One region of the Pelomonas baiyunensis genome, then DNA from elsewhere that is predicted to be linked to it. Evidence: predicted binding sites of a transcription regulator. Region 1 holds the regulator's gene; each other region holds the start of a gene.
The links. Region 1 encodes sigma-54, which starts transcription at its own class of promoters, with help from an activator protein. Its sites were predicted from a motif close to TGGCANGNAANCTGCTTT; they were not measured.

Region 1 (7,223 bases):
CTGGCTTCGAGGCCAACCTCGTTCGTGTACAACGCTGACCGCACCCCGTACTGAAGGATGACTGCCGCCATGAAGCGCCGTGATTTCTCTGCCCTGCTCGCCTCGGCCCCGGCCCTGGGCGCCACCGGTTCGGCCCTGGCCCAAGGCGGCCCGGTCGAAGGCCGCAACTACCAGGTCATCAACCCGCCGCTGAGCACCACGCCCGGCAAGATCGAGGTTGTGGAGTTCTTCTGGTACGGCTGCCCGCACTGCTACGCCTTCGAGCCCGCCGTGGAAGCCTGGGCCAAGCAGCTGCCCGCCGATGTGGCCTTCCGCAAGGTGCACGTGGCCTTCCGCGCCAACGTCAAGATCCACCAGCGCATGTTCTACGCGCTGGAAGCCCTGGGCAAAGAAGCCGCCGCCCGCCCCGCCATCTTCAACGCCATGCACCAGCAAGGCCTGGGGCTGGATGACGCCAAGGAGCAAGCCAAGTTCCTGAGCCCGCTGGGCATCGACCCGGTGAAGTACCAGGAGGCCTACAACTCCTTCGGCGTGGCCACCAAGTGCTCGCAGGCCGAAAAGCTGTCCGAGGCCTACCGCATCGACGGCGTGCCCATGCTGGGCGTGGCCGGCCGCTTCCTGACCTCGCCCGGCCAGGCCGGTGTGGGCCTGGGCCAGCGCCTGCCCGAGCATGAACTGGGCGCCCGCGCGCTGCAGATCACCGACTTCCTCATCCAGCGCGCGCGGAACAAGGCATGAGCGCCGCGCCGGGCCGCCCCAAGCACGCGCCCTCCCACCTGACGGCTCCGGCCGTCAGGCCGAAGGGTGCCGTCGTGACTCGCCGCCACGCCACCGCCGCACTGATCGCGGCGGGTTTCGGTCCGGCCGCCTGGGCCCAAGGCACCCCGGTGGAAGGCAAGCACTACGTGCGCCTCGGTCAGCCCCTGCCCAGCACGCCGGGCAAGATCGAGGTCATCGAGTTCTTCTTCTACATGTGCCCGCACTGCAACGCGTTCGATCCGTTGCTGGAAGCCTGGGTGCACCAGCTGCCGGCGGATGTGAGCTTCCGACGCGTGCCGGTGGGCCAGCAGCTGATGTTGAAGCTGCACCAGCGCATGTTCTACGCGCTGGAGGCGATGGGCGCCATGACACCCCAGGTGCACAGCGGCATCTTCAACGCCTTCCACCGCGGGGGCGTGCAAGCCACGGATGAAGCCGCCGTGACGGCCCTGGTGGGCCAGCTGGGCGTGGACACCGCCAAGTTCAAGCAGGCCTTCAACTCCTTCGGCATCCAGGCCAAGGTGCAGCAGGGCAGCAAGCTGGCCGAGCTGGCCGGCGCCCAGGAAGTGCCGGCCCTGGTGGTAGGCGGCCGCTGGCGCACCAGCCCCAGCCTGGCCGGCACACCAGGCCAGAGCGAAGCCACGCAAGGCCAGCAGGCCCTGGCCGTGGCCAGCCAGCTGCTGAAGCTGGCGCGGGCTTGAACGATTCCTGACAGGCTTGCCGCGAGGGAAAGCCTGAGCGGCACGGCAGGCCCCTAGAATGGCCTGCAACTTCCGTGCCGCCATGTCCCGCCACCTGATCTCCTTCGTTCCCGTGCTTGCCCTGGCGCTGGCGCTGCCGGCCGCCCAGGCCGAGAAGGCCGACCGGCTCAAGCCCTTCATCTTCACGCAGGAAAAGCTGGGGCGCGTCGACGCCGTGAACCAGCGCACCGAGCTGCTGGGCAACGTGGTCATCACCAAGGGCAGCCTGCTGCTCAAGGCCGAAAAGGTCGACATGCAGGAGACCCGCGAGGGCTACCACCAGGCGTTCGCCACCGGGGCTCCGGGCCAGCCGGTGAGCTTCCGCCAGGCGCGCGACGTGCCGGGGGAGTCCATCGAAGGCGTGGCCAATCAGCTGGAGTACGACACCCGCACCGAGACCGTGCGCTTCATCGGCAACGCCACCGTGCGGCGCCTGCGCGGCGCGGCCGTGGCGGAAGAAGTGACCGGCGCGGTCATCGTGTACGACAGCCGCACCGAAGTGTTCACGCTGGAAGGCGGCAGCACCTCGCCCAACCCGAACGGCCGCACCCGCATCGTCATGATGCCGCGCGTGCAGCCGGGCGACGACGCCGCGTCGGCCCCGCCGGCCAGCCTGCCGCTGAAGCCGTCCACCACGCTGCAACCGGGCAAGCCCTCGTGATGAGCGCGGCAGCGGTCAGCCCCGCGAACACCGCCGCGGCCTGCGGCAGCCGCCTGGAGGCCGAAGGCCTGGCCAAGAGCTACGGCGTGCGCCGCGTGGTGAAAGACGTGCACGTGCGCGTGGACTGCGGCGAGGTGGTGGGCCTGCTCGGCCCCAACGGCGCCGGCAAGACGACCAGCTTCTACATGATCGTGGGCCTGGTGCGCTCGGACGCCGGCGTCATTCGCATCGACGGCGCCGAAGTGCAGCGCCTGCCCATCCACCAACGCGCGCGCCTGGGCCTGTCCTACCTGCCGCAGGAAGCGTCCATCTTCCGCAAGCTCACGGTGGAGCAAAACATCCGCGCGGTGCTGGAGTTGCAGCAAGACGACGCCGGCCGCCCGCTGTCCAAGGCGCGCATCGACGAACTGCTGAATGGCCTGCTGCACGACCTGTCCATCGACAGCCTGCGCGACAGCCCGGCCCCGGCCCTGTCCGGCGGCGAGCGCCGACGGGTGGAAATCGCCCGCGCCCTGGCCACCCAGCCGCGCTTCATCCTGCTGGACGAGCCTTTCGCCGGCGTGGACCCGATCGCGGTGCTGGAGATCCAGCGCATCATCGGCTTCCTGAAGGCGCGCGGCATCGGCGTGCTGATCACCGACCACAACGTCCGCGAGACGCTGGGCATCTGTGACCGGGCCTACATCATCAGCGAAGGGGCCGTGCTGGCCGAAGGCATGCCCGACGAGATCGTGGCCAACGCCGACGTGCGCAAGGTCTACCTCGGCGAAAACTTCAAGATGTGACGCCATGAGCCCCTCGTCCAGCCTTGCCCCGCTGAACGCGGGCCAGTCTGACCGGTCTTGCAGACCGCGCCGCGCCCTGGGTCGCGGCCCTTCGGCAGGCACATGCCGCCCCCCGGGCGCCATGTGTCCAGCCTCAGCCCCCGAGGGGACGGCGATGCTTGCGGCATGGAGCCGCAAGCACATCGCCCTGGCGGGCCGGCTTGGGCGCGGCCCGGCGCTCGGCCCGCGAAACCTTCATCGCGACGTTGCACCATGAAGCAGACCCTCCAGGTCCGCCTCAGTCAGCACCTGGCGCTGACCCCCCAGCTGCAACAGTCCATCCGGCTGCTGCAGCTGTCCACGCTGGAGTTGCACCAGGAAGTGGAGCAGATGCTAGCCAGCAACCCGTTGCTGGAGACGGAGGAGGAATTCAGCGTCAGCACGCCGGAACTCGCCACCAACGCCCCGGCCGACAGCACCGGCAGCGACAACACGCCCGAAGGCGGCGAGCCGGAAGCCGCCGAGCTCAGCGGTGACGACTTCGGCGGCACCGAGCGCGACGACTGGGAAAACGGCACCGAGCGCGACGACTTCGACGGCATCCGCGAGCTGCCCTCCAGCAGCGGCAGTGCCAGCGGCGACGACGACGGCGAGCGCGAGAGCCAGGAGTCGGCCGAACTCACGCTGGCCCAGCACCTGGCGCAACAACTGGCCGGCCACCACCTGTCGGCCGAAGACCGCGCGGTGCTGCAGTTGCTGATCGAGTCGCTCAACGAAGACGGCTACCTCGAAGACCCGCTGGAAGACATCGCGGCCGGCTTTGCCGAGGACGAGGAAGAGCGCGAGGAGTTGCTGGACCGCCTGCGCTTTGCGCTGCGGCTGCTGCAAAGCCTGGAGCCTGCGGGCATCGGCGCGGCCAACTTGTCCGAGTGCCTGGTGCTGCAGCTGCGCGCGCTGCCCAAGAGCCCGGCGCAGGTGATTGCCATCCTGATCTGCAAGGGTCATCTCGAACTGCTGGCCAAGCGCGACATGCGCCGGCTGATGGCCGAGACCGGCGCCGACGAAGCGCTGCTGCGCGAGGCGCAGGCGCTGATCACGCAACTCGAGCCCAAACCCGGGCGGCGCTTTGCACAAGGCGCGGCCGCGGCCATCGTGCCGGACGTCATCGTGCGCAAGGTGGGGCGCGAGTTCCGCGTGATGCTCAACCCCGAGGTGGCGCCCAAGCTGCGCATCAACGAGCTCTACGCCAACGCGCTGCGCGCCACGCGCGGCGGCATCAGCAACTCGCCGCTGGGCGGGCAGCTGCAGGAGGCGCGCTGGTTCATCAAGAACATCCAGCAGCGCTTCGACACCATCCTGCGCGTCAGCACCGCCATCGTGGAGCGCCAGCGCGGCTTCTTCACCCACGGCGAGCTGGCCATGAAGCCGCTGGTGCTGCGCGAGATTGCCGACGAACTCGGCCTGCACGAAAGCACGATCTCCCGCGTCACCACCGCCAAGTACATGGCCACGCCCTGGGGCACCTTCGAGCTGAAGTACTTCTTCGGTTCGGGCCTGAGCACGGAAGCCGGCGGCGAGGCGTCCAGCACTGCCGTGCGGGCGTTGATCAAGCAGTTCGTGGCCGCGGAAGACACCAAGAAGCCGCTGTCTGACAGCGCGCTGGCCGCCATGCTGGAGGAACAAGGCATCCAGTGCGCGCGGCGCACGGTGGCCAAGTACCGCGAAGGCATGAAGATCGCCCCGGCGAACCTGCGCAAGGCGCTGTAAGCCGCCTCGGGCTGCGGCCCAAACGAGAAAAACTCCCGAACCCCGCCGTTGCGCGCCAAACGCCGCGCTTGCGCTGACCCGAGCAGGCGCGGAGACTCCGCTTCGCGATGCGGTTAGTCCCTGTGACGGAACCGTTCGCAGACCGCCTCGGAACCCCAGCAGTCCGGCGTGAAGTCCGAGCCGAGGCGTCGACCCCGTTCTGGCACCCATCATTCAGGGAGTTTGAAGATGCCCGTTCTCGCACGTCGCTCCTGGCTGGCGCTGGCCGCCGCCGCTGGCCTGTTCACCTGCATCCAGGCGTCCGCCTCGCTGCCTGCCGAGCTGCAAGCCAAGGTGGACAAGAGCAAAGCCAAGCTCGTGGCCCTGGCGGCCGACCCGGCCATGGTGGCCGCCGTGAAGGAAGCCAATGCCAAGGGCGACCCCGGCATGAGCAATGGCAAGTGGGTGGACCTGCCAGACACCGATCCCTTCATCCAGACGCTGCTCAAAACCAAGACCAGCCGGCAGATTGCCGACTGGGAGGCCAAGGACGACACCATCAACAAGCTGGTGCTGCGGGATCACAAGGGCAATCTGGTCGCGGCCAGCGTGCGCCCGCTGATCTGGAACAACGTGGCCCGCCCGGTGTTCGCACAGGCCATCAAGGGCCAGGCCTGGGCGGCCGAAGAGGTCAAGCCGGACCCGTCCACCCAGGTGCCCAGCGTGCAGCTGTCGGCCCCGGTGCTGGACGGCGGCAAGCCCATCGGCGTGCTGCACAGCGCCGTGACGGCCAAGTAAGGCGCCCCGGCCGCGCCGCGGCCCGACCCTGACCCCATCCGGCCCGCTCGCGTGGCCGGCACAGATTCCTCCCGAGGAAAGGATGCCGTGATGCTCACCTCGTTGAAAGTGGGCCCACGCCTAGTGCTGGGCTTTGCCCTGGTGCTGGCGCTGCTGGGCATTGACAGCATGTTGGCCCTGAGCCGCCTGGCCGCGTTGAAGGCCGACTTGGCCGCCGTGACCGGCGAGGCGCCCGAGCGCCTGGCCAGCAAGTTGCGTGACCTGGCGCGCTACCAGAGCGTGACGATCCGCGACGTCATCATGCAGGACGACATGGCCTTCAAGAAGAAGGAGTTCGACCTGATGAAGGCCGCGCGGCAGGACTACGACAAGACCGCGCAAACGCTGGCCGGCATGGTGCAGGACGAGCCCGCCCGCGCTGCCCTGGCCCGCGCCGCGACTGCGCTGGCCGGCACGAAGGGCCTGATCGAGAAGATCGTGGACCTGACCATGAACGACGACATGGCCGGCGCCTCGGCCATGGTGCGCGACCAGTTGCGCCCCGCCCAGCAGGCCCACGTGCAGGCGCTGGATGCGGTGATCGAAACCATCCAGGCCGCGTCCCACGAACGCGACCTTGCGGCCACGTCGGCCTACCGCACGTCGGTGGCGTTGATCATCGGCCTGTCCCTGGCGGCGCTGGCCGTGGGCGCGGTGGTGGCCTGGCGCATCCAGCTCAGCATCACGCGGCCGCTGGCGGAGGCGGTGTCGGTGGCGCAGTCCATCGCCGAGGGCGATTTGTCGCGCGAGATCCGCATGCAGTCGGGCGACGAGGTGGGGCGGCTCATGCAGGCGCTGGCCGCCGTGAACACCGACCTGAGCCGCATCATGCTGGAGGTGCGCACGGCGGCCGACACCATGCAGACGGCCACGCTGGAAATCGCCGCCGGCAACACCGACCTGAGCCAGCGCACCGAGCAGCAGGCTGCCAACCTGGAGGAGACCGCCTCGTCCATGGAAGAGCTGACCGCCACGGTGCGCAACACGGCCGACACGGCGCAGAGCGCGTCCGACCTGGCCCGCAACGCCAGCACCGCGGCCGACCGCGGCGGCCAGGTGGTGAGCCGGGTGGTGGACACCATGCAGGCGATTTCGCAGAGCTCGCGCAAGATCACCGACATCATTGGCGTCATCGACGGCATTGCGTTCCAGACCAACATCCTGGCGCTCAACGCCGCGGTGGAAGCCGCGCGGGCCGGCGAGCAGGGGCGCGGCTTCGCGGTGGTGGCCGGCGAGGTGCGCAGCCTGGCGCAACGCTCGGCCGAGGCCGCCCGCGAGATCAAGTCGCTGATCGGCGCCAGCATGGAGAACGTCGAGAACGGCAGCACGCTGGTGGCCGATGCCGGCAGCACCATGACGGACATCGTGGGGCAGGTGCAGAAGGTCAGCCGGCTGATCGACGAGATCAGCCAGGCCACGGTGGAGCAGACCCGCGGGCTGGCTCAGATCAACGAGGCCGTCACGCAGCTGGACCAGATGACCCAGCAGAACGCCGCGCTGGTGGAAGAAAGCGCCGCGGCGTCAGGCAGCCTCAGCCAGCAGGCCGAACGGCTGGTGGGCACGGTGGGCATCTTCCGCCTGCGCAACGCCTGAGCCGGCGGGAGGCGGGCGGGGTCTCGCCCGGAGGCCGGCCGGTGGCGGGTCAAGCCGCGTCAGCGCTGGACCCCAGCGCCGCCTTGCGCCACGCCCGGGGCGACTCGCCCGTGTGCGCCCGGA
Region 2 (7,223 bases), on a different contig from region 1:
TCGCATTGCTGGGCCAGCATCATCGTCAACAACGCATACGACGCGATGTTGAACGGCACCCCTAGAAAGATGTCCGCCGAGCGTTGGTACAGCTGGCAGCTGAGCTTGCCGTCGGCCACGTAGAACTGGAAGAACGCGTGGCAGGGCATCAGCGCCATCTTGGACAGATCGCCCACGTTCCACGCGCTCACGATGATGCGGCGGCTGTCCGGGTTGGTCTTGAGCGTGCGCACCACCTCGGCGATCTGGTCGATGTGGCCGCCATCGGGCGTGGGCCAGTTGCGCCACTGCACGCCATACACCGGGCCGAGGTCGCCATCGGCGCGGGCCCATTCATTCCAGATGGTCACGCCACGCTCTTGCAGCCACTTCACATTGCTGTCGCCGCGCAGGAACCACAGCAACTCCAGGATGATGGATTTGAGGTGGACCTTTTTCGTGGTGACCAGCGGGAAGCCCGCGGCGAGGTCGAACCGCATCTGGTGCCCGAACACGCTGCGCGTGCCGGTGCCGGTGCGGTCGCTTTTCTGCACGCCCTGCTCGAACACATGGCGCATGAAGTCTTCGTACTGACGAGGAGGCGTGTTCATGGGCCGGATTGTCGTTCGGCTCACGGTGGACGCACCGCAGGCCCACCCGCACTGGCGGGTGAGGCCTTGCTCGGGGGCGCCCGGCTCAGGTTTGACCGAGCGCTGCCTTGACCTTGGCGAGGCTGGCTTGGCCGAGTTTGTCGAGGCGGTTGGCGTCCACGCCGCGCAGCGCCTCGCTGGCGCCGGTGCGGTCGCCACCGGCCAGCAGCACTTCGGCCAGATGCACCTTGGGCGTGGCCGCTGTAGGCGCCAGGCGGCTGGACATGCGCAGCACGGTCACCGCTTCATCACGCTGCCCTGCAGCGGCCAGTGCGCTGCCCAGCGTGTCCAGCACGTTGGCGTTGTTGGGCAAGGCGTCCGCCGCCTTGCGGGCGTTGGCCAAGGCCTCGGGCTTGCGGGCCTGCACTTGCGCCCAGGCCAGGTCGTTCAGCAGCACGGGGTTGTTCGGCATCTTGGCGCTCAGCTGCTGCAGCAGCTCGACGGCCTGGGCGGGCTGCCCGGCCACCATCGCGCGTTCGGCCGCGGCCTGGATCACGGCGGTGCTGTCGGGCTGCTTGCGCATCAGCTCGGCCATTTGTTGGTCGGCGGGCACCGTGCGGCTCAACCGGTCCAGCGTCTTGATGATGCGCAGGTTGCCGGCCGGCGTCATGCCGGCTTTCACGGCACTGGCGTAGGCCTTGAGCGCGTCGTCGGGTTTGTCGGTTGCCACCAGCACATCCCCTTCCAACAGCAGACCCATGCCGGCCAGACCTTCTTGCTGGCCCAGTTGGCGCGCCACCGAGAGTGCTTCGTTGGCATTGCTGCGGCTCATCAAGCTGGCCAGCGCGAGGTAGGCGCCTGGGTCGTACGGGCGCTCGGTGATCAGAGCGCGCAGCAGCGACGCGGCTTCGGCCGTGCGGTCGTTGTTGGCTTCCAGCTGCGCCAGGCGCAAGCGCCAGTCCCCGCGCTGGGGGTAAGCCGCCGCGAGCTTGCGGTAGGCCTCCGTGGCCTGTTGCTGCTTGCCCAGGCGCTCGTAGGTGCTGGCTTGCACCTCCAGCACCGCCGCCGGCGCGTTGGTCATGGCAGCGCCCGACTCCGCCACGGTCAGTGCTTTCTCGGGCTGCCCGAGCCGCAGGTGCTCGTTCACCAGCGCCTCACGCAGGTTGGCAGAGTCGGGCACCGCCTTCACGCCCTGTTCCAGCACGCTAAGCGGTGTGTCGCCGGATTTGCCCGCCCCGCCCGTTTGCAGTAGCGAGGCGTAGTCGGCATAGACGTCTGCGCTGGTGTTGCCCGCCGCCACCGCCTTGCCCAGGCGGGCCACGTACTCCTGTCGCTGCTCGGGCGTCTTGGCCATGGTGCCCAGCGCCGTCAGTGCGGCTGGCAGGTTGGGTTTGGTGTCCAGCACGGCGAGCGTGGTCTTCCAGGCGCCTGTGCGGTCGTTCTGTGCCGACATCACGGCTGCGAGGTTGAGGCGCGCCTGCGCGTCTTGCGGCGCCGCGCTGACGGCGGCGTCGGCCATGCGCCGCGCCTGGTCCACGCGGCCCAGGCGCAGGCTGACGGCAATCACGCGGCCGAGCAGCAGGTGATCTTGCTTGGCAAGTTCCGCGGCGTGGTCCAGCAGCTTGGCGGCCTCGGCGTTGTCGCCCGCGGCAAAGCGGGCTTGGGCCAGGCGGATGACGCTGGTGGCGTCGTCCGGGTATTGCGCCACCACTTGGGCCAGCGTGGCCGCAGCGGCTTTCTTGTCGCCACGGGCGGCTTCCAGGTCGGCGCGCAGGCCGAGCATGGTGGCGTCGTTGGGCGCCAGCACCAGGCCCTGTCGCACCAGTTGCGCGGCGTCAGTGAGATTGCCGCTCCGCAGCTGGCCTTGCGCCAGCAGCCGCAAGATGGGCAGGGAGTCAGGCTGTCGCTTGTTCGCCGCCTGCAGGCGCTTGACGGCGCCTTTGACATCGCCGCTGCGCAACTCGGCCGATGCGGCCAACAGCGTGGCCGGCATGTGCTCGGGCGACACCTTCAGCACGCGCAGCGCGGCCGCCTGGCTTTCTTGCGGGCGATCGGCCTGGGCCAGCAGCAGGGCGTCAAGGTAGTGCGTCCAGAAATGATTCGGGGCCTTTTTCTTCAAGGCATCTCGCACCGCCGCGGCTTCACTGAACTTGCCGGCGGCGGCCAGGGTCTCGCCGTATTCGCCCTGCACGCCGATGTGCCAGGGCACGGCATCGTGTGCCTTCTTGATGGCCACGAGCGCCTGTGCAGGGTCATTGGCTGAACTGGCCAGTCGGCCCGTCGCGCGGAACACCCACCACGGCGCGTCCTGGGCTTGGCTGGCCGCCTGCAGCACCTTCATGCCTTCGGCAATTTGCCCTTCGCTGGCCAGCATCTGTGCGCGGGCGAGCGCCACGGCGGGGGAGTCCGCTGCGTGAGCGATCTGCTCCTTGGCCGCAGGCAGGCGTTTCAAGGCCGTCAGCGCCAGCGCGACGGTGCCGCGCAGCGTGCTGTCAGCTTGGGCGTCGCTCAGCTTGCGGTCCTTGAAGTCGCGAACCAGTTTGTCCATGTCGCCGCGGTCCAGCATCACCAGCGCGATTCGCGGCACCAGCTGATTGGCGTCAGCGCCAGCATCCACGGCCTTGCGCAACTGCTCTTCCACCGACGCCAGGTCGTGCGTGCGCTCCAGCGCATTGGCCAGTTGGATGCGCGCATCAGCGGAATTCGGCTGCGCCTGGACCGCGTTCTTCAACTCGATGACCGCGCCGGAAATCTCGCCTTTGGCCAGCAACTCCTTGCCGGAGGCCAGCGGGTCTTTGCGGCTGCAGGCACTCAAGGCGGCCAAGACAGCGACGGAAATCAACAGGGTTTTCGGGCGATACAGGCGGGCGTGTGACATGCGGTGCAACGGTGCAGTGACGACAGCGGAGAGTCGGTTGGGGGCGGTGGGCCGGGTGCGAACCCGTTGGGGGCGTCAAAGGCGCGTCCCCCGATCGGCAGTCGATTGTGATGCCACCGCCCAATGAAAAAAGGGCCGGCAGAGCCGACCCTTTCAGGTGCAAATCGCGCGGGCGAATCAGGCCTGCTTGCGACGACGAGCAGCGGCCAGGGCCACCAGAGCGCCGCCCACCAGGGCGAGGCTGGCCGGTTCCGGCACGCCGTTCGACGGCGGGGGAGCGATGGCGCCGAAACCGTCCAGGTAGACGTAACCTTCGTGGCCCGTGGGGGCGCAGTCGCTGGCCAGCACGGTCAGCTCGAAGGTGTGGCCGGACAGGCTGGCGTCAATCGCCAGCTGTTCGATTTGCCACTTCGGGGTGTAGTAGTACGTACCACCGTAGACGCTGAAGCGCGAATCGACGCCGCCGCCGCCGCCAACGGCGTTGTAGGTGCGCGAGATCAGCAGCGTGTTGGTGGTCTTGTCCACCAGTTGCAGCTTCATGGCAGCCGATTGCTCAGCCGAGTGACCGCCGTTTTCCAGCACCGCCAGCCAGGCGAAGAAGATGTTGGAGTCGGTGTAGTTCGTCACCGTTTGGCTTGCGACGGACACGTAGCCACCGCTGGTGGTGTCCTCGATCCGCAGCGAATACTTGCCGCCGTAAACGGTGTTGGCCATCAGATTGCCCAACAGCGGATCCAGGCCCGGGCTCACGACCTTCGAGTGCGAACCCGCGATGGAGGCGTCGTACGAACTGCCGCCGGGCAGGAACGCGCTCGGGTTGACGGAGCTCAGGTTTTGGTAATTGCGGAAGCCGCCACCAATGGTCCAGCCCGAAGTCGTGCCGGTTTCGAAGTCGCCATTGACGAAGCCACCGGCGTTTGCAGCGGTTGCGGCGGCCAGCATGGCCACGGCACCCAGCAGAGACTTGATGTTCATACGTTGTTCCAAGTTGCCTCTCGTCCGCCCTTCGAACGAGCACGGTGGCAACTAAGCAGCATGCGTGCCAGCTTTTTCAGCTTCGCTTAAGTATTTGTTTTTGAAAGACAAAAGTCGGAAGGGCCGTGGTTTTCCCTGGAGAGCTGTAAGGAAGCCCGACACGATGTCGTGGTTTATTTCACCTTCAATTTAGGGGGGGTGTGTTAGCCGCTGGCTTGGCCGGCGTCAGCCGGCTCCAGCCCGAACTGCATCGCGGCGAGCTTGGCGTAGAGCCCGCCTCGGGCCACCAGCTCGTCATGCCTGCCGATGTCGACGATGCGGCCAGCTTCCAGCACCACGATGCGGTCAGCCTTTTGGATGGTGGCCAGGCGGTGAGCAATGACCAGCGTGGTGCGGTGCTGCATGGCGGCCTCAAGAGCTGCCTGCACGACGCGCTCGCTCTCGGCGTCCAGCGCGCTGGTGGCTTCGTCCAGCAGCAGCAGTGGTGGATTCTTGAGCATGGCGCGTGCAATGCTGATGCGCTGGCGTTGCCCACCCGACAGGCGCACGCCGCGTTCACCCAGGAAGCTTTGGTACCCCTCTGGCAGCGCGCGAATGAAATCGTCGGCAAACGCAGCGCGGGCTGCGGCCATCACTTCCTCATCGGTCGCATCCGGGCGGCCGTAGCGGATGTTTTCCAGCGCGGTGGTGGAGAAGATGACGCTGTCTTGCGGCACCAGGCCGACGCTGGCGCGCAAATCCCGCAGGGTCAGGTCTTGCACCGGTACGCCGTTGAGCAGAATCTGGCCGTGTTGCGGGTCGTAGAAGCGAAGCAGCAGTTGGAACACGGTCGTCTTGCCCGCGCCGCTGGGGCCAACCAAGGCGACGGTTTCGCCCGGGGCGATGTCCAGACTGACGGCATCCAGCGCCGCGGTTTGCGGGCGTGAGGGGTAGTGGAACTGGATGTTCTGCAATGCGACCCGGCTGCCGCCCGCTGTGGCCGGCAGCGCGCGCGGCACCGTGGTTTCAGCCACCGGCGAGCGGGCTTCCATCAACTCCACCAGCCGCTCCGTCGCGCCCGCCGCGCGCAGCACATCGCCCCACACCTCGGCCAGCACCGCCACGCTGCTCACCAGCAGCGTCACGTACACCACCGTCTGCCCCAAATGCCCGGCGGTGATGCTGCCGGCGATGACGGCCTGCGTGCCCTGGTACAGGCCCCACAGCATCGCGCCAAACACCGCGGTGATGATGAAAGCCACCAGCAGGCTGCGCACCTTGGTGCGGCTGCGTGCGGTGTCGAAGGCGGCTTCGCTGGCGCGCGAGAACCGGTCGGACTCGGCCTGTTCCTGCGTGTAGCTCTGCACCACCGTCACTGCGTTCAGCACCTCGGCGGCGATGGCGGAGGTGTCGGCCACGCGGTCCTGGCTGGCGCGGGACAGCTTGCGCACCCGCCGGCCGAAGTACAGCGCCGGGGCCACCACCAACACCAATATGCCCAGCACCTGCCCCATGACATAGGGGTTGGTAATGATGAGCATCGCCAACGCGCCCAGGCCCATCACCGTGTTGCGCAGGCCCATGGACAGGCTGGAGCCCACCACCGTTTGCACCACGGTCGTGTCGGTGGTGATGCGGCTGAGCACCTCGCCGGTTTGGGTGGTCTCAAAAAATTCGGGGCTTTGCCGCAGCACGTGGCGGTAGACGGCGTTGCGCAGGTCGGCCGTCACGCGCTCGCCCAGCCAGGTCACCATGTAAAAGCGCGAGGCCGAGAAGATGCCCAGCGCCGCACCAACCCCGAACATTGCGAGGAAGTGCTCGCGCAACGCCATGAGCCGCTCGCCCGGGGCGCTGGCCGCCATGCCCGCGTCGATCAGGCCGCGCAGTGCCAGCGGAAACGCGAGCGTGGCCAGCGCGGCCAACACCAGGGTGACCAGGGCCAGCAGGATGCGCAGGCGGTAAGGCCGCAAGAAGGGCAGCAGGCCAGACAGGGAGCGGGCCTGCTTGGAGGCCGGACGGGCAGTGGATTCAGACATGGCCGGCAGTGTAGGGAGGGCCGCGCCCGGCCCGCGTCTCAAAAGCTGGCAGCCAGCAGTCGTTTCAGCAGCAGATCGCGCAACCCGTGGGCTTCGGCCAGCCCCAGCCGCTCCAGGTACGCCGGCGGCACCGCGCGGTGGGGGGAAAGGCTGGCCAGTGCGGTGTGCACCAACTCCAGCGGATGGTGGCTGGCGTGCTTGAGTTTGCGCAGCGCCCGCACGATGCGGATTTCGTCGGCATCCAAGTCGGTGCCGAACGGAAAGTCGGGCAGCGCGCCGGCCTCGCGCGCCGGGCGCAGCAAGGCCTTCAGCGCTTCAGGCGTGTTGTGGCGGGCGTGCTCGGGAAGTCGCCAATTCGGCGCCAGCTTGCCGTGGGCCTGGGCCTCGCGCATCAGCGCGTCCTGGAAGCGGCTGTCGGCGATGCACAGCAGGCGCTGGATGCATTCGGCGTCGCTCGCCCCGCGCAGGTCGGCCACGCCGTACTCGGTCACCACCAGGTCGCGCAGGTGGCGCGGGATGGTGCAGTTGCCGTGGCTCCACACCAGGTTGGATTTCAGGCCCGCCGCGTTGTCGTGCGTCGCGCGCAGGGCCAGCACCGAGCGTGCATCCGGCAGCGCGTGGGCTTGGGCCACGAAGTTGTATTGCCCGCCCACGCCGGACACCACTCGGCCATCGGCGGTGGCGTCTGACGACGCGGCGCCCAGCAGCGTCATCTTCATCGTGGTGTTGATGAAGCGCGCCTGGCGCCGCTGCGCGCGCTTCAGCGCCTCGGGGTGGCCTGGGCTG
Region 3 (7,223 bases), on a different contig from region 1:
TCGCCTCCAGCATGGTGGGCCACTGGCACGGCGGCCTCGGCCTGGCGGGCGTGATGGCCTGCGCGCTGTTCGCGGCGGTGTCGGGCTCGTCGCCCGCCACGGTGGTGGCCATCGGCTCGGTCATCCTGCCGGCGATGGTGAAGCAAGGCTTCCCGAACAAGTTCGGCGCCGGCATCATCACCACCTCGGGGTCGCTCGGCATCCTGATCCCGCCGTCCATCGCGATGGTGATGTATTCGGTGTCCACCAACGTGTCGGTGGGCGCCATGTTCATCGCCGGCATCGTGCCGGGCCTGGTGCTGGCCTTCCTGCTGGGCCTGACCACCTGGAACATCGCCCGCAAGAACAACTACCCGCGCCTGCCCAAGGCCACGTTCAAGGAACGCCTGGTCGCCTTCAAGGAAAGCGTGTGGGGCCTGCTGCTGATCGTCGTCGTCATGGGCGGCATCTACAGCGGCATGTTCACGCCGACCGAAGCGGCCGCCATGGCTGCGGTGTACGCCTTCATCATTGCGGTGTTCGTCTACAAGGACCTGCCGCTCAAGCGCCTGCCCAAGGTGCTGCTGGACTCCGCCAGCATGAGCGCCATGCTGCTGTACATCATCACCAACGCGGTGCTGTTCAGCTTCCTGATGACCAGCGAGAACATCCCGCAGGCCATGGCCGACTGGATGATTGCCCAAGGCTTCGGCCCGATTGCCTTCCTGCTGGTGGTCAACATCCTGCTGCTGCTGGCCGGCAACGTGATGGAACCCAGCTCGATCATCCTGATCCTGGCGCCCATCCTGTTCCCCGTCGCCATCAAGCTGGGCATCGACCCGATCCACTTCGGCATCCTGATCGTCGTGAACATGGAAGTGGGCATGTGCCACCCGCCGGTGGGCCTGAACCTGTACGTGGCCTCGGGCATCACCAAGATGGGCATCAGCGAACTGACCATGGCCGTCATGCCGTGGCTGCTGACCATGCTGGGCTTCCTGCTGGTGGTGACCTACTGGCCCGGCCTGACGCTGTGGCTGCCGCACCTGCTGATGAAGTAAACCGGCCTGCGCCGACGACAGGGAGCCCGAAGGGGCTCCCTTTTTTTTGCCCCGGGCCCACCCGGCACGGGAGTTGCGTGGCGTGGGGGGAGCATGACCACGCCCCCGTTCCCCCTGCCCGGCCTGCGGGTGCTGCTGGCCGACGCCGGCCAGCGCCGCAGCCCCGTCATCCGCCTGGAGCTGATCCGGCTGCGCTGCCAGCTGGTGGATGTCATCGACCTGATGACCGAACCCGCCGCCCTGCCTGCCGCACTGGACCGCCTGGGCCCGGAGCTGCTGTTGGTGGACTGCGACCAACCCAGCGCCACCCTGCTGGCCCAGCTGGGCGACGCCCTGCAGCGCAGCCCCCGCCCCGTGCTGCTGGTGGCCGAGCAGATGACGCCCGAACAGATGCGTGACGCCCTGGCAGCGGGCGTCAGCGCTCTGCAGCTGGCCGGCCTGCCGCCTCAGCGCCTGGGCGCGCTGCTGCAGCTGGCGCTGGCCCGCTTCGAGCACGACCAGACCCTGCAGCGCGACCTGCGCCAAACCCAAACCCAGCTGGCCGAGCGCAAGCTGGTGGAGCGCGCCCGCGGCATCCTGATGCGCGAACAGGCGCTGGACGAAGAGGCGGCCTTCCAGCGGCTGCGCCAGATCGCCATGGACAGCGGCCAGACCCTGGCAGCCGTGGCCCAGCGCCTGATCGAGGCCGATCAGCTGCTGCGTGCACGCTGAACCCTGAACTGGGGCGGCGCGCACCAAAGCGCATCACCCCGGGGCGCACCAGTCGGGCGCAAGCCGCCCCCGGCAGCCGCCGGCGTGCGCCAAGCGCGTGCAAAACCACCCGCCAGCCGCACCAAGCCGCCCCCAGCGGCCCGCCAACAAGCTGGCACGCAAGCTGCAATGAGGAGTGCGAGGCCTGCAAAGGCGCAGGCCTCTCGGGCCAGTCGGCACTTCACCCGGCTGGCACTTCGGGACAACGGCGTCCGACCTCTCCTATTGCGTCCTCGCTGCAGCAGTGCGGCGCGGGCAGAGCGTGGCTGCGACGCCGTTGCGCCCTGCATGACCCCCAGGAGCCCGTGATGACCGCCAGCCAGAACTCGACCGCCACGCCCCACCTCTCCCGCCGCAGCCTGCTTGCGGCCGCAGCCGCCCTGCCCACCCTCGGCGTGGCCGGCGGTGCCTGGGCCCAGGGCTCGGACAAGCCCGAGAAAGAGGAAGTGCGCATCGGCTTCATCCCGCTGACCGACTGCGCCAGCGTCGTGATGGCCTCGGTGCTGGGCTTCGACAAGAAGTACGGCATCAAGATCATTCCCACCAAGGAAGCCTCCTGGGCCGGTGTGCGCGACAAGCTCGTCAACGGCGAACTGGACATGGCCCACGTGCTGTACGGCCTGATCTACGGCGTGCACCTGGGCGTGTCCGGCCCCAAGAAGGACATGGCCGTGCTGATGACGCTGAACCGCAACGGCCAGGCCATCACGCTGTCCAAGAAACTGGCCGACGCCGGCGCGGTGGACGGCGCGTCGCTGGCCAAGGTGATGGCCAAGGACAAGCGCGACTACACCTTCGCGCAGACCTTCCCCACCGGCACGCACGCCATGTGGCTGAACTACTGGCTGGCCGCACACGGCATCAACCCGCAGAAGGACAGCAAGGTCATCACCGTGCCGCCGCCGCAGATGGTGGCCAACATGCGCGTGGGCAACATGGACGGCTACTGCGTGGGCGAGCCCTGGGGCCACCGCGCCATCATCGACGGCATCGGCATCACCGCCACCACCACGCAAGACATCTGGCCCGACCACCCCGAGAAGGTGCTCGGCACCACCGGCGACTTCGTCAAGAAGTACCCCAACACCGCGCGCGCCGTGATCATGGCCGTGCTGGAAGCCAGCCGCTGGATCGACGCCGGCCTCATCAACAAGAACAAGATGGCCGAGACGATTGCCGACAAGGCCTACGTCAACACCGGCGTGGACGCCATCAACCAGCGCATCCTGGGCCGCTACCAGAACGGCCTGGGCAAGACCTGGGACGACCCTCGCCACATGAAGTTCTTCGACGACGGCGCGGTCAACTTCCCATACCTCTCGGACGGCATGTGGTTCCTGACCCAGCACAAGCGCTGGGGCTTGCTGAAGGACCACCCCGACTACCTCGGCACGGCCAAGGCCATCAACCAGACCAAGCTCTACAGCGAGGCGGCCAGCGCGCTCAAGATCAGCGTGCCCAAGGACGCCATGCGCAGCTCCAAGCTGCTGGACGGGGTGGTGTGGGACGGCAAAGACCCCGCCAAGTACGCCGACAGTTTCAAGGTGAAGGCTTAAATCATGGTGTCCGCAGTGTTCCATTCCCCGCGTGACGCGGCCGCCTCGCCGGCACCGCTGCCCAGCACGGCTGCCACCGCACAGCCAGCCACGCGCCCGGCCGCGCTCGCAGCCACCACCCAGCCCGAGGCGCCAGCGCCCAAGCGCACGCGCCCGCCGTTCGACGGCCGCGGCCTGGCCCTGCGGGTGCTGCCGCCGGTCATCAGCGTCGCGTTGCTGATCGGCCTGTGGGCCCTGGCCACGATGAAAGGCGGCGCCTTCCCCACGCCGGCCGCCACGTTCGATGCCGCCGTGCAGCTGTTCTCGGACCCGTTCTACCGCAAGGGCCCGAACGACCAAGGCATCGGCTGGAACATCCTGAACTCGCTGTCCCGCGTGGGCATGGGCTTCGGCCTGGCGGCGCTGGTGGGCATTCCGCTCGGCTTCATCATCGGCCGCTTCGAGTTCGCCAACCGCATGGTCTCGCCGCTGATCGCGCTGCTCAAGCCGGTGTCGCCGCTGGCCTGGCTGCCCATCGGGCTGCTGGCCTTCAAGAGCGCCAACCCGGCCGCCATCTGGACCATCTTCATCTGCTCCATCTGGCCCATGGTGGTGAACACCGCCGTGGGCGTGCAGCGGGTGCCGACCGACTACCTCAACGTGGCCCGCGTGCTGCGCCTGAGCGAGTGGAAGGTCATCACACGCATCCTGCTGCCCGCCGTGCTGCCCTACGTGCTGACCGGCGTGCGCCTGTCGGTAGGCACGGCCTGGCTGGTGATCGTGGCCGCCGAGATGCTGACCGGCGGCGTGGGCATCGGCTTCTGGGTGTGGGACGAGTGGAACAACCTCAACGTCGCCCACATCCTGATCGCCATCTTCGTCATCGGCACCGTCGGGCTGCTGCTCGAGTGGGCGCTGATCGCCATTGCCAAGCACTTCACCTTTGAAGAGGACTGATGCCATGAAGCCGTTCATCCAAGTGCAAGACGCCGAGATGGTGTTCCACACCCGCAAGGGGCGCTTTCATGCGCTGCAAAACGTCAACCTCGACGTGAACCGCGGCGAGTTCATCACGCTCATCGGCCACTCGGGCTGCGGCAAGTCCACGCTGCTGAACCTGATCGCCGGGCTGCTGGTGCCCAGCTCGGGCGCCCTGATCTGCGACGGCCGCGAGATCGCCGCGCCCGGGCCCGAGCGGGCGGTGGTGTTCCAGAACCACTCGCTGCTGCCCTGGCTCTCGTGCCTGGACAACGTGCTGCTGGCGGTGGAGTCGGTCTTCGGCGGCAAGGAAAGCGCCGCCCAGCTCAAGGTGCGCGCCCGCGCCGCGCTGGAGCTGGTGGGCATGAGCCACGCGCTGCACAAGCGCCCGCATGAAATCTCCGGCGGCATGAAGCAGCGCGTGGGCATCGCCCGGGCGCTGGCCATGGAGCCCAAGGTGCTGCTGATGGACGAGCCTTTCGGCGCGCTGGACGCACTCACCCGGGCCAAGCTGCAGGACGAGCTGCTCAAGATCGTGGCCCGCACGCAAAGCACGGTCATCATGGTCACGCACGACGTGGACGAAGCCGTGCTGCTGAGCGACCGCATCGTGATGATGACCAACGGCCCGGCCGCCACCATCGGCGAGATCCTGGACGTCGGCATCCCGCGCCCGCGCGTGCGGGTGGAGCTGGCGGAGGACGAGCGCTACATCGCCGCCCGCAAGGCCGTGATCGATTTCCTGTACACGCGGCACGCCCACGTCGAACAGGCCGCCTGACGGCCGCCCGGCGCCCCGGGCGGGCTGCCGGGATAGCGGTCGGATTTGGCGCGAAAGCGCCTCCCGTGTGGCTTTTGGCAGGGGGGTGCTGGCCGAGGCGGCAGGCTTCGGCCTAGCATCGGAGCCCTCTGCGCAAGGAGTTCCGCATGGCCGACGCGTCCCCGTTCGAACACCCCACCCTCAGCCGCTGGCAAGCGCTGCAGGGGCTGGCAGAGCGCCTGGAACTGCTGCTGATGGCCCCGCAGGCCACCGGCAACTTCCCCGCCTCGGTGGAGGCGATGACGCGCGAGCTGGACAACCTCATGGTCGACGACGTCGACCTCGGCGTGTTCGAGGTGGTGCGCATCGGGCCGGAGAAGCTGTCGCGCTACGGCTCACTGCACTCGCTGCACACCGCCTGCGTGGTGTGGCTGGTGGCCCACCGCAAGGAATGGACGGCCGCCAAGCGGCTGAGCGCACTGAGCGCCGCGCTGACCATGAACATCGCAGTGACCGACCTGCAAACCACGCTGGCCCTGCAGAGCAGCCCGCTCACCGACGCCCAGCGCCAGCGCATGCGCGAGCACCCGCTGGACAGCGAACGCCTGCTGCGCGGCCTGGGCGTGCTGGACGAAGACTGGCTGTCCGCCGTGGCCCAGCACCATGAACAACCCGACGGCCAGGGCTACCCGCAGGGCCTGACCCGCATGACCGACCTGGCCGACGTGCTGCGCACCTGTGACGTCTTCTGCGCCAAGATGAGCCCGCGCAACGGCCGGCCCGCCATGCTCAGCCCGACGGCGGCGATGTCCATCTTCCACCAGCGCAGCGCCAACAAGTTCGGCGCCTCGGTGGTGACGACCATCGGCGTGTTCCCGCCCGGCGCCTTAGTGGCGCTGAACACCGGCGAGCAAGCCATCGTGACCGCCCGCACCACCGACCCGCTGCGCCCCATGGTGGCCCTGCTGACCGACGAGCGAGGCCAGCCGCTGGACGCCCCCGTGGGCGCGGCCACCGGCAAAGACGCCGGCCGCCCCGTGGCCGGCGCCGCCCGCGACGCCAGCCTGGCCGAGCTGTTCACCCCCACTGACGTGCTGCGCACCCGCGGCAGCAACTGAGCCCCGCCGGCGTTAGAACACCACCTCGGCCCGCAGGCCGCCCTCGGGCCGGTTGCTCAGCGCCAGCACCGCGCCCTGGCGCCGTACCAGCTGCTGCGCGATGTACAGGCCCAGCCCGGTGCCGCCCGTCTCGCGGTTGCGCGAGCCCTCCACGCGCCGGAACGGTTGGCGCACCCGCTCCAGTTCGGCCTCGGGAATGCCGGGGCCGTGGTCGTCCACCACCAGCCGCGTGACGCCAGCGCTCAGGTCCACCCGCACCCGGGCGTGGCCTGCATAGCGCAGCGCATTGCCCACCAGGTTGTCCACCACGCGGCGGAGGGCCACGGGGTCGGCGCTCACCACGGCGGCCGGGCCTTCGAACTGCACATCGGCGCCGGTTTCGGCCAGGTCGTCCACGGCCGATTGCGCCAGCGCCGACACATCCACCCGCTGCAGCGCCACCGCCTCGGCCGGGCGGAACACCTCGATCACGCTTTCCACCAGCCGGTTCATCTCGCGCAGGTCGTCGATGCAGCGCTCGCGCACCTTGGCCTCCACCTCGCCGGTTTCCAGCCGCAGCCGCATGCGGGTCAGCGGCGTGCGCAGGTCGTGCGAGATGGCGGCCATCATCAGCCCGCGCTCCTCGAACTGCCCGCTCAACTCCGCCGCCATGCGGTTGAACACGGCCGCGGCCTCGCGCACCTCGCGCGTGCCTTGGTCCTCGGCCAGCACCGGCGCCGCGCGGCCCTGGGCCAGGGCGGGCGTCAGGGCCTGCGCCGCGCTCACCAGCCGGCGCACCGGGGCCGCCAGCCAGCGCGAACCCCACCACGCCGCCAGCGCAATCACCAGCAGGCGCACGCCGTAGTCCAGCAGGCTGGACGTCCACGGCAGGCTGGGCGGCAGCGAGGGGAAGGTGGGCAGCCGGCCCGGGCCCAACACGGGCACGGGCCCCTGCGGCCCCGGCCCGCCCGCATCCGCACCCGGCGGGGGCCCGAACGGGGGCGGCATCGGCCCGGCATCGGGGCGCTGGTTCGGGCGGTCGCCCCGTGCCCCCGGCCCTCCC
Region 4 (7,223 bases), 310 kb from region 1:
GCGGGTCAAGCGCCGGCCGCGCCGGGCAGGCCGCGGCGCAGCTGAATGGCTTCGGCCACGTGCGCCGGGGCGATGTGCTCGGCGCCGGCCAGGTCGGCCACGGTGCGCGCCACGCGCAGCACGCGGTGGAAGCTGCGGGCCGACCAGCCCAGTTTTTCGGCCGAGCGGTCCAGCAGTGCTTTCGCCGCCGGCTCCAGCACGGCGTGCGTGGGCAGATCGGCGGCTTGCAACTGCGCGTTGGCACAGCCTTGGCGGGCCTGCGCAGCCGCACGGGCTTGGGCCACGCGCGCGGCCACCACGGCCGAGCTTTCACCCGGAGCCAGGTCCTGCAATTCGCGCGGCGGAATGACCGGCACTTCGATCAGCAGGTCCAGCCGGTCCAGGAAGGGACCGCTCAGCCGTCCCTGGTAGCGGGCGATCTGGTCCGGCGAGCAGCGGCAGGCCTTCAGCGGGTTGCCCAGGTGGCCGCAGGGGCAGGGGTTCATCGCCGCCACCAGCTGGAAGCGGGCCGGGAACTCGGCCTGGCGCGCGGCGCGCGAGATCAGGATGCGGCCCGTCTCCAGCGGTTCGCGCAAGGCTTCCAGCGCCGCGCGGGGAAATTCCGGCAGTTCATCCAAGAACAGGACGCCATGCTGGGCCAGTGAAATCTCGCCCGGCCGCGGGGGCGAGCCGCCGCCCACCAGGGCCACGCTGGAGGCCGAGTGGTGCGGTGCGCGCACCGGGCGCTGGCCCCAGCGGCTGATGTCGAACTGGCCGGCCAGGCTGAGCACTGCGGCCGATTCCAGTGCGGCTTCGTCGTCCAGCAGCGGCAGCAGGCTGGCCAGGCGCTGGGCCAGCATGGACTTGCCCGTGCCGGGCGGGCCGCTCATCAGCAGTGAATGTCCGCCTGCGGCGGCAATTTCCAGCGCGCGCTTGGGGCCGGCCTGGCCCTTGATGTCCGACAGGTCGAGCAGGCCGGCTTGCGCCAGCCGGGGCAGGGCGGTGGCGCGGGGCAGGGCGTCGCCCTCGGGTTGCAGCGCGGCCACCACGTCCAGCAGGTGGCGCGCCTGCCGCACCACCAGGCCGTCCACCAGCGCGGCTTCGGCGGCGCTGGCTTCGGGCAGCAGCAACTCGCGCGCGGGTTCGCCGCGGGCGCCGGCCTGGCGCAGCGCCAACGCCATGGCCAGGGCGCCGCGCACCGGGCGCAACTCACCCGCCAGCGAGAGCTCGCCCGCACATTCCAGCCGCGCCAGCCGGGCCGGGTCGATCTGGCCGTTGGCCGCCAGCAGGCCCAGCGCCATGGGCAGGTCGAACCGGCCGCCTTCCTTGGGCAAGTCGGCCGGAGCGAGGTTCACCGTGATGCGCTTGTTCGCCGGAAACCCGAGCCCGCTGTTGGCCAGAGCAGCGCGCACGCGCTCACGGGCCTCCTTCACTTCCGTGTCGGCCAGGCCCACCACGGTGAAGCTGGGCAGGCCGTTGGCGAGGTGCACTTCTACGGTGACCGCGGCGGCAGCCAGGCCGTCGAGGGCGCGGCTGTGGACGGTGGCAAGGCTCATGGGCGGGGCGATTCGGGCGTTGGGACGGTGCAGGGGCGGCGCAGTCTAGGGCTGGGGGTGGCGGTGCGGCGGGTGCTTTTCCCCTTGATGCACCAGTTGTGTGCATGAGAGGCTGGTGCGTCTGTCCAGTTTGGTGCGTGCGCCTGGGTGCTGGGCGCGATGGACCCAGATTCGTGCGCGCCCCCCGGGCATGACTGTTGGCACGGAAGCTGCAAAGACTTGGCGGACTGCCTTTCCCTAACTTGAATGAGGAGCCCCGCCATGAAGTTGTCCCCTTCGCTGCTTGCCCTGGCCCTGTCCGCGGTTGTTCTGCCCGCAATGGCTGATGAGCCGGCACCGGATCCGTTGTCGTTCAACGTCGGCGCCGTGACCGAGTACCGCTACCGCGGCATCTCGCAAACCCGCCTGAAGCCGGCCCTGCAAGGCGGCGTGGACTACGCCGCCGCCAACGGCTTCTACGTGGGCGCCTGGGCATCCAGCATCAAGTGGATCAAGGACGCTGGTGGCGACTCCAAGGTGGAAGTGGACCTGTACGGCGGCTACAAGACCGAAGTCGCCAAGGGCCTGACGCTGGACGTCGGCCTGCTGCAGTACGTGTACTCCGGCAACAAGCTGAACCCCAGCGCCAACACGCTGGAGGTGTACGGCGCCCTGAGCTTCGGCCCCGTGACGGCCAAGTACTCGCAAAGCACCACCAACCTGTTCGGCTTTGCCGACAGCAAGGGCTCGGGCTACTTCGACGTGACCGCCACCTTTGACCTGGGTGATGGCCTGAGCGTGGCCCCGCACATCGGCCACCAGACCGTGAAGCACAACTCCGCCGCCTCCTACACCGACTACTCGGTGACCCTGGCCAAGGACTTCTCCGGCCTGGTGGTGAGCGGCTCGCTGATCGGCACCGACGCCAACAAGACGGCCTACGCCAGCCCCGTCAACGGCAAGTTCATGGGCAAGTCCACGCTCGTGCTCGGCCTGAAGAAGACTTTCTAAGCATCACTGGAGCGCGACATGAAATTGATCACTGCCGTCATCAAGCCGTTCAAGCTCGACGAGGTGCGTGAAGCCCTGAGCGCCATCGGCGTGCAGGGCCTGACGGTCACTGAGGTCAAGGGCTTCGGCCGCCAAAAGGGCCACACCGAGCTGTACCGCGGTGCGGAGTACGTGGTGGACTTTCTGCCCAAGGTCAAGGTCGAAGCGGCCGTGAACGACGACGTCGTCGAGCGCGTCATCGAGGCCATCGAGTCTTCGGCGCGCACCGGCAAGATCGGCGACGGCAAGATTTTTGTGTCGCCGCTGGACCAGGTCGTTCGCATTCGCACCGGCGAAACCGGCAACGACGCGCTCTGAAGCGCGCGTTCACAACCCTCGTTTGGAGAACCCTCCCATGAAGAAGCTTCTCGCCGGCCTCGCGCTTGCCGCCGGCCTGCTCGCGCCGGCTGCCTGGGCTCAAGACCCGGCATCGGCTCCCGCCTCGGCATCGGCTCCCGCCTCGGCTGCGGCCGTGGCCGCCGCACCGGCCTCGGCGGCCGATGCCGCCTCTGCTCCGGCTGCAGCCGCTGCTGCGTCTGCGCCGGCCGACGCCGCCTCGGCGCCGCCCGCCCAGCCCAACAAGGGCGACACGACCTGGATGATGCTGTCCACCCTGCTCGTCATCCTGATGACGGTGCCGGGCCTGGCGCTGTTCTACGGCGGCCTGGTGCGCAGCAAGAACATGCTGTCGGTGCTGATGCAGGTGATGGTCGGCTTCTCGCTGATCGTGGTGCTGTGGTGCCTGTACGGCTACAGCTTCGCGTTCACCGAGGGCAACGCCTTCATCGGTGGCACGGATCGTCTCTTCATGAAGGGCATCTGGGACAACGTCGCCGGCACCTTCGCACTGGGCGCCACGTTCAGCAAGGGCGTGCCGATGTACGAGATGGTGTTCGCCGCCTTCCAGGCCACGTTCGCCGGCATCACGGGCTGCCTGATCATTGGCGCGTTCGCTGAGCGCATCAAGTTCTCCGCCGTGCTCGCCTTCCTGGTGCTGTGGTTCACCTTCAGCTACCTGCCGATCGCCCACATGGTGTGGTTCTGGGCGGGCCCGGATGCCTACACGGCCGCTGACGTGGTGGACGCCACCAACGCCAAGGCCGGCCTGATCTGGCAATGGGGCGCGCTGGACTTCGCCGGCGGCACCGTGGTGCACATCAACGCCGCTGTCGCTGGCCTGGTGGGTGCCTTCATGGTGGGCAAGCGCGTGGGCTACGGCCGTGAAGCCTTCACCCCGCACAGCCTGACGTTGACCATGGTGGGCGCTTCGCTGCTGTGGGTGGGTTGGTTCGGTTTCAACGCCGGCTCGGCCCTGGAAGCCAACGGCTTCGCGGCCCTGGCCTTCATCAACACCTTCGCTGCCACGGCTGCTGCTGTGCTGGCCTGGTGCATCGGTGAAGCGCTGCTCAAGGGCAAGGCGTCCATGCTGGGTGCAGCGTCGGGTGCGGTGGCCGGTCTGGTCGCCATCACCCCGGCGGCCGGCAACGTCGGCATCGGTGGCGGTCTGGTCATCGGCTTCGTGGCGGGCTTCGCTTGCCTGTGGGGCGTGTCCGGCCTGAAGAAGCTGATCGGTGCAGACGACTCGCTGGACGTGTTCGGTGTGCACGGCGTGGGCGGCATCGTCGGCGCCCTGCTGACCGGTGTGTTCAACAGCCCGGCCCTGGGTGGCCCCAGCGCGGTCGGTGACTGGGTCACGGCCTCGATGATCGCCCCCGACGCGTACTCCATCGCCACGCAGTTCATGACCCAGGCCAAGGCCGTGGGCGTGACCATCGTGTGGTCGGGTGTCGTCTCCGTGATCGCCTACAAGCTGGTCGACCTGACCATCGGCCTGCGCGTCACCGAAGAGGAAGAGCGCGAAGGTCTGGACATCTCGTCGCACGGCGAGACCGCGTACCACAAGTGATCTGACGCAAGTGCCCGCCGGCCCAGCCGCGCGGGTCTTCGTGAAAGCCGCCCCACCGGGCGGCTTTTTTCTTGGCGAGAGCCGGTTCAGGGGCGGGCTATGCTGGACGGCCATGGATGTCGTCACCCTGTTGTCGGCGGTGCTGGTCAATGCACTGCTGATGCTTCTGGCCCTGCTGGCCAATGTCGGAGTTCGCTCGCGCAGTGGCCTGCAGGCCTGGCAGTTCATGCTGCTGGGGCAGGCCGCCGGGTTCGGCCTGTTGATCGGGGCCACGCTGGCCTGGCCTCGCGCACTGGCCACCTTGGGTGTGATGGCGCTCAGCGGCTCGGCGGCGGCCATGGTGCTGTCGGCCAGTCGCTTCCTCGGCCGGCCGGTGCCATCGGGCGCGCTGTGGTGGCCGCCCTTGCTGCTCGGCGCGGTGCATGTGTTCGTCTTCCAGAACCAGCCCATCGCTACCGGGCTGACCAACCTGACGATTGCCACCCAGGTGGCCTGGGCGACCTGGATGCTGCTGCAGGGCGCCGGGCGCGTGCGCTGGCGCTGGATGTGCGGGCTGGCGGCGGCGGGCAATGCGGGGCTCACCTTGGCCCGGGCGATCCTGGCACTGGGCTGGCCCGAGGTGTATCCACGCTTTGTGGCCCCACACCCGCTGAACATCGCCCACCTGATGCTGCTCAACGCCAGCCTGGTGCTGGGCACCATGGGTTTCTTGCTGGCCCATCGCGACGAAGCCGAGCAGGCCCTGGTGCGGCTGGCCTCGCTGGACACCCTGACCGGCCTGCTCAACCGCCGCGAGTGGATGACCCGCGCCGGCCGGGCGTTGGGGTTGGCGCACGCCGGTGACGCGCCGGTCATGCTCATGCTGGACCTGGACCACTTCAAGCGCGTCAACGACGAGCGCGGCCACCCGGTGGGCGACGAGGTGCTCAAGCTCACCGGCGAGGTGCTCAAGGGCGAGCTGCGCGCCAGCGATCTGGTGGGCCGCTACGGCGGCGAAGAGTTTTGCGTGGTGCTGCGGCAGTGTGAGCCCGAGGCCTTCACCCGGCTGGACGCGCGCTTGCACCAGGCCCTGCGCCGCCGCTGCGAGGCCAGCCTGGGCTTTGCGGTGGACTTCAGCGCAGGCGCGGTGCGCGTGAAGCCGGGCGAGACGCTGGCGGCCGCCATCCAGCGGGCCGATGATGCGCTCTACCGCGCCAAGGCCGCCGGGCGCGGGCGCACCGCGTGCGACGAAGGCGTCTTGTGATCCCGCCGGCCACCCCCATGTGCGTCGGCCCCACCCAGTTTGAGATCATTCGGTCATGGTTCCCCATCTGATCACCGCCCTGAACGGCCCCATCAATGAGTTGGAAGCCCGCGTCCTGGAATCCATGCCGGCGACGGAACGTTGGTTCCGGCTGGAGTGGATGGAGCACACGCCCACCTTCTACGCGTCAGTGGACCTGCGCAACGCCGGCTTCAAGCTCGCGCCGGTGGACACCAACCTGTTCCCGGGCGGCTTCAACCTGCTGACGCCGCAGATGCTGCCCCAGGCGGTGCAGGCGGCCATGGCGGCCATCGAGAAGATCTGCCCCGAGGCGCGCAACCTGCTCGTCATTCCGGAAACCGGGGCCACCTGCAGCTTCTACCTGGACAACCTGGCCACGCTCGCGCGCATCTTCACGCAGGCCGGTTTGAACGTGCGCTTCGGCACGCTGGACACCGCCATCACCGAGCCCACGGCGCTCAAGAGCGCGGGCGGCGGCGAGATCGTGGTGGAGCCGCTGGTGCGCAAGCGCGGCCGCCTCACCATCAAGGGTTTCGACCCCTGCACCATCCTGCTCAACAACGACCTCGCCGCCGGCACGCCGCCGCAGCTGATGGGCCTGCACGAGCAGTACCTGCTGCCGCCGCTGCATGCCGGCTGGAGCGTGCGCCGCAAGAGCCAGCATTTCCGCGCGTACGAGGAAGTGGCCAAGCGCTTCGGCAAGCTGCTGGGCATGGACCCGTGGCTCATCACGCCGTCCTTCCAGGGCGTGCAACTGCAGGGCAAGAAGGGCCTGGATGCCCTGCAGGCCGCGGCCGACGCCCAGCTCACCAAGGTGCGCCGCAAGTACAAGGAATACGGCATCAACGAGAAGCCCTTCGTCATCATCAAGAGCGACGTGGGCAGCAACGGCCGCCCGGTGATGACCGTGCGCGACGCCAAGGACATCGAAGCCCTGGCCGCGGGCCTGCCGGACGGGCTGGGCCAGGAGTTGATCGTGCAGGAAGGCGTGGCCACCCACGAGCGTGTGCACGAGGCCGTGGCCGAGCCGGTGGTCTACACCATGGACCGCTACGTGGTGGGCGGCTATTACCGCGTGCATGCCCAGCGCGGCATTGACGAAAGCCTCAACACCCCGGGCGCCAGCTACGTGCCGCTCGCGTTTGCCGACTCGCCCCACCTGCCGCGCCCCGGCGAAAAGCCCGGCGCCAGCGCGCCCAACCGCTTCTACATGTACGGCGTGATCGCCCGCCTGGCGATGCTGGCCGCCAGCTACGAGCTGGAAGCCACCGACCCGCAGGCCGAGGCCGAGGCGGCCTGAGCCCCTGGGGCTTTCCTGCCCCCGCCCCCGGGGGCGTTCACTGTCGGCCCGGCGAGGCGCGTGGTTTAGGCTGCGCGCCTTTCCAGCTTTCAACGCGCCGCCGATGAACACCCCCCGCTTGGCCCCCCTGGCCCTGTCGCTGTTTCTCTCGCTGCCGGTCACGCTGCCGCTGGCCAGCTTGCCGGGCGT

Region 2: the regulator sigma-54 is predicted to act here: its motif matches at 4,475-4,492, upstream of ACG01O_RS09920 (PEP-CTERM sorting domain-containing protein).
Region 3: the regulator sigma-54 is predicted to act here: its motif matches at 1,904-1,921, upstream of ACG01O_RS00695 (CmpA/NrtA family ABC transporter substrate-binding protein).
Region 4: the regulator sigma-54 is predicted to act here: its motif matches at 1,734-1,751, upstream of ACG01O_RS14355 (TorF family putative porin).

What each region holds. Positions count from the first base shown of each region.
Region 1 covers NZ_JBIGIB010000004.1:339,183-346,405, forward strand. Annotated here, with positions in the region: gene ACG01O_RS15695 (SPOR domain-containing protein) at 1-38, shown strand, start outside; gene ACG01O_RS15700 (thiol:disulfide interchange protein DsbA/DsbL) at 70-738, shown strand; gene ACG01O_RS15705 (thiol:disulfide interchange protein DsbA/DsbL) at 813-1,460, shown strand; gene lptA (lipopolysaccharide transport periplasmic protein LptA) at 1,543-2,160, shown strand; gene lptB (LPS export ABC transporter ATP-binding protein) at 2,160-2,945, shown strand; gene ACG01O_RS15720 (RNA polymerase factor sigma-54) at 3,198-4,691, shown strand; gene ACG01O_RS15725 (hypothetical protein) at 4,920-5,468, shown strand; gene ACG01O_RS15730 (methyl-accepting chemotaxis protein) at 5,559-7,100, shown strand; gene ACG01O_RS15735 (AraC family transcriptional regulator) at 7,150-7,223, opposite strand, start outside.
Region 2 covers NZ_JBIGIB010000002.1:762,505-769,727, forward strand. Annotated here, with positions in the region: gene ACG01O_RS09910 (thymidylate synthase) at 1-590, opposite strand, end outside; gene prsT (XrtA/PEP-CTERM system TPR-repeat protein PrsT) at 676-3,447, opposite strand; gene ACG01O_RS09920 (PEP-CTERM sorting domain-containing protein) at 3,625-4,422, opposite strand; gene ACG01O_RS09925 (ABC transporter transmembrane domain-containing protein) at 4,626-6,437, opposite strand; gene ACG01O_RS09930 (acetyl-CoA hydrolase/transferase C-terminal domain-containing protein) at 6,476-7,223, opposite strand, start outside.
Region 3 covers NZ_JBIGIB010000001.1:161,948-169,170, reverse strand. Annotated here, with positions in the region: gene ACG01O_RS00705 (TRAP transporter large permease) at 1-1,040, shown strand, start outside; gene ACG01O_RS00700 (ANTAR domain-containing response regulator) at 1,134-1,751, shown strand; gene ACG01O_RS00695 (CmpA/NrtA family ABC transporter substrate-binding protein) at 2,099-3,346, shown strand; gene ntrB (nitrate ABC transporter permease) at 3,350-4,282, shown strand; gene ACG01O_RS00685 (ABC transporter ATP-binding protein) at 4,287-5,084, shown strand; gene ACG01O_RS00680 (HD-GYP domain-containing protein) at 5,231-6,181, shown strand; gene ACG01O_RS00675 (ATP-binding protein) at 6,194-7,223, opposite strand, start outside.
Region 4 covers NZ_JBIGIB010000004.1:29,478-36,700, reverse strand. Annotated here, with positions in the region: gene ACG01O_RS14360 (YifB family Mg chelatase-like AAA ATPase) at 6-1,535, opposite strand; gene ACG01O_RS14355 (TorF family putative porin) at 1,797-2,525, shown strand; gene glnK (P-II family nitrogen regulator) at 2,544-2,882, shown strand; gene ACG01O_RS14345 (ammonium transporter) at 2,920-4,470, shown strand; gene ACG01O_RS14340 (GGDEF domain-containing protein) at 4,583-5,713, shown strand; gene gshA (glutamate--cysteine ligase) at 5,769-7,034, shown strand; gene ACG01O_RS14330 (M13 family metallopeptidase) at 7,138-7,223, shown strand, end outside.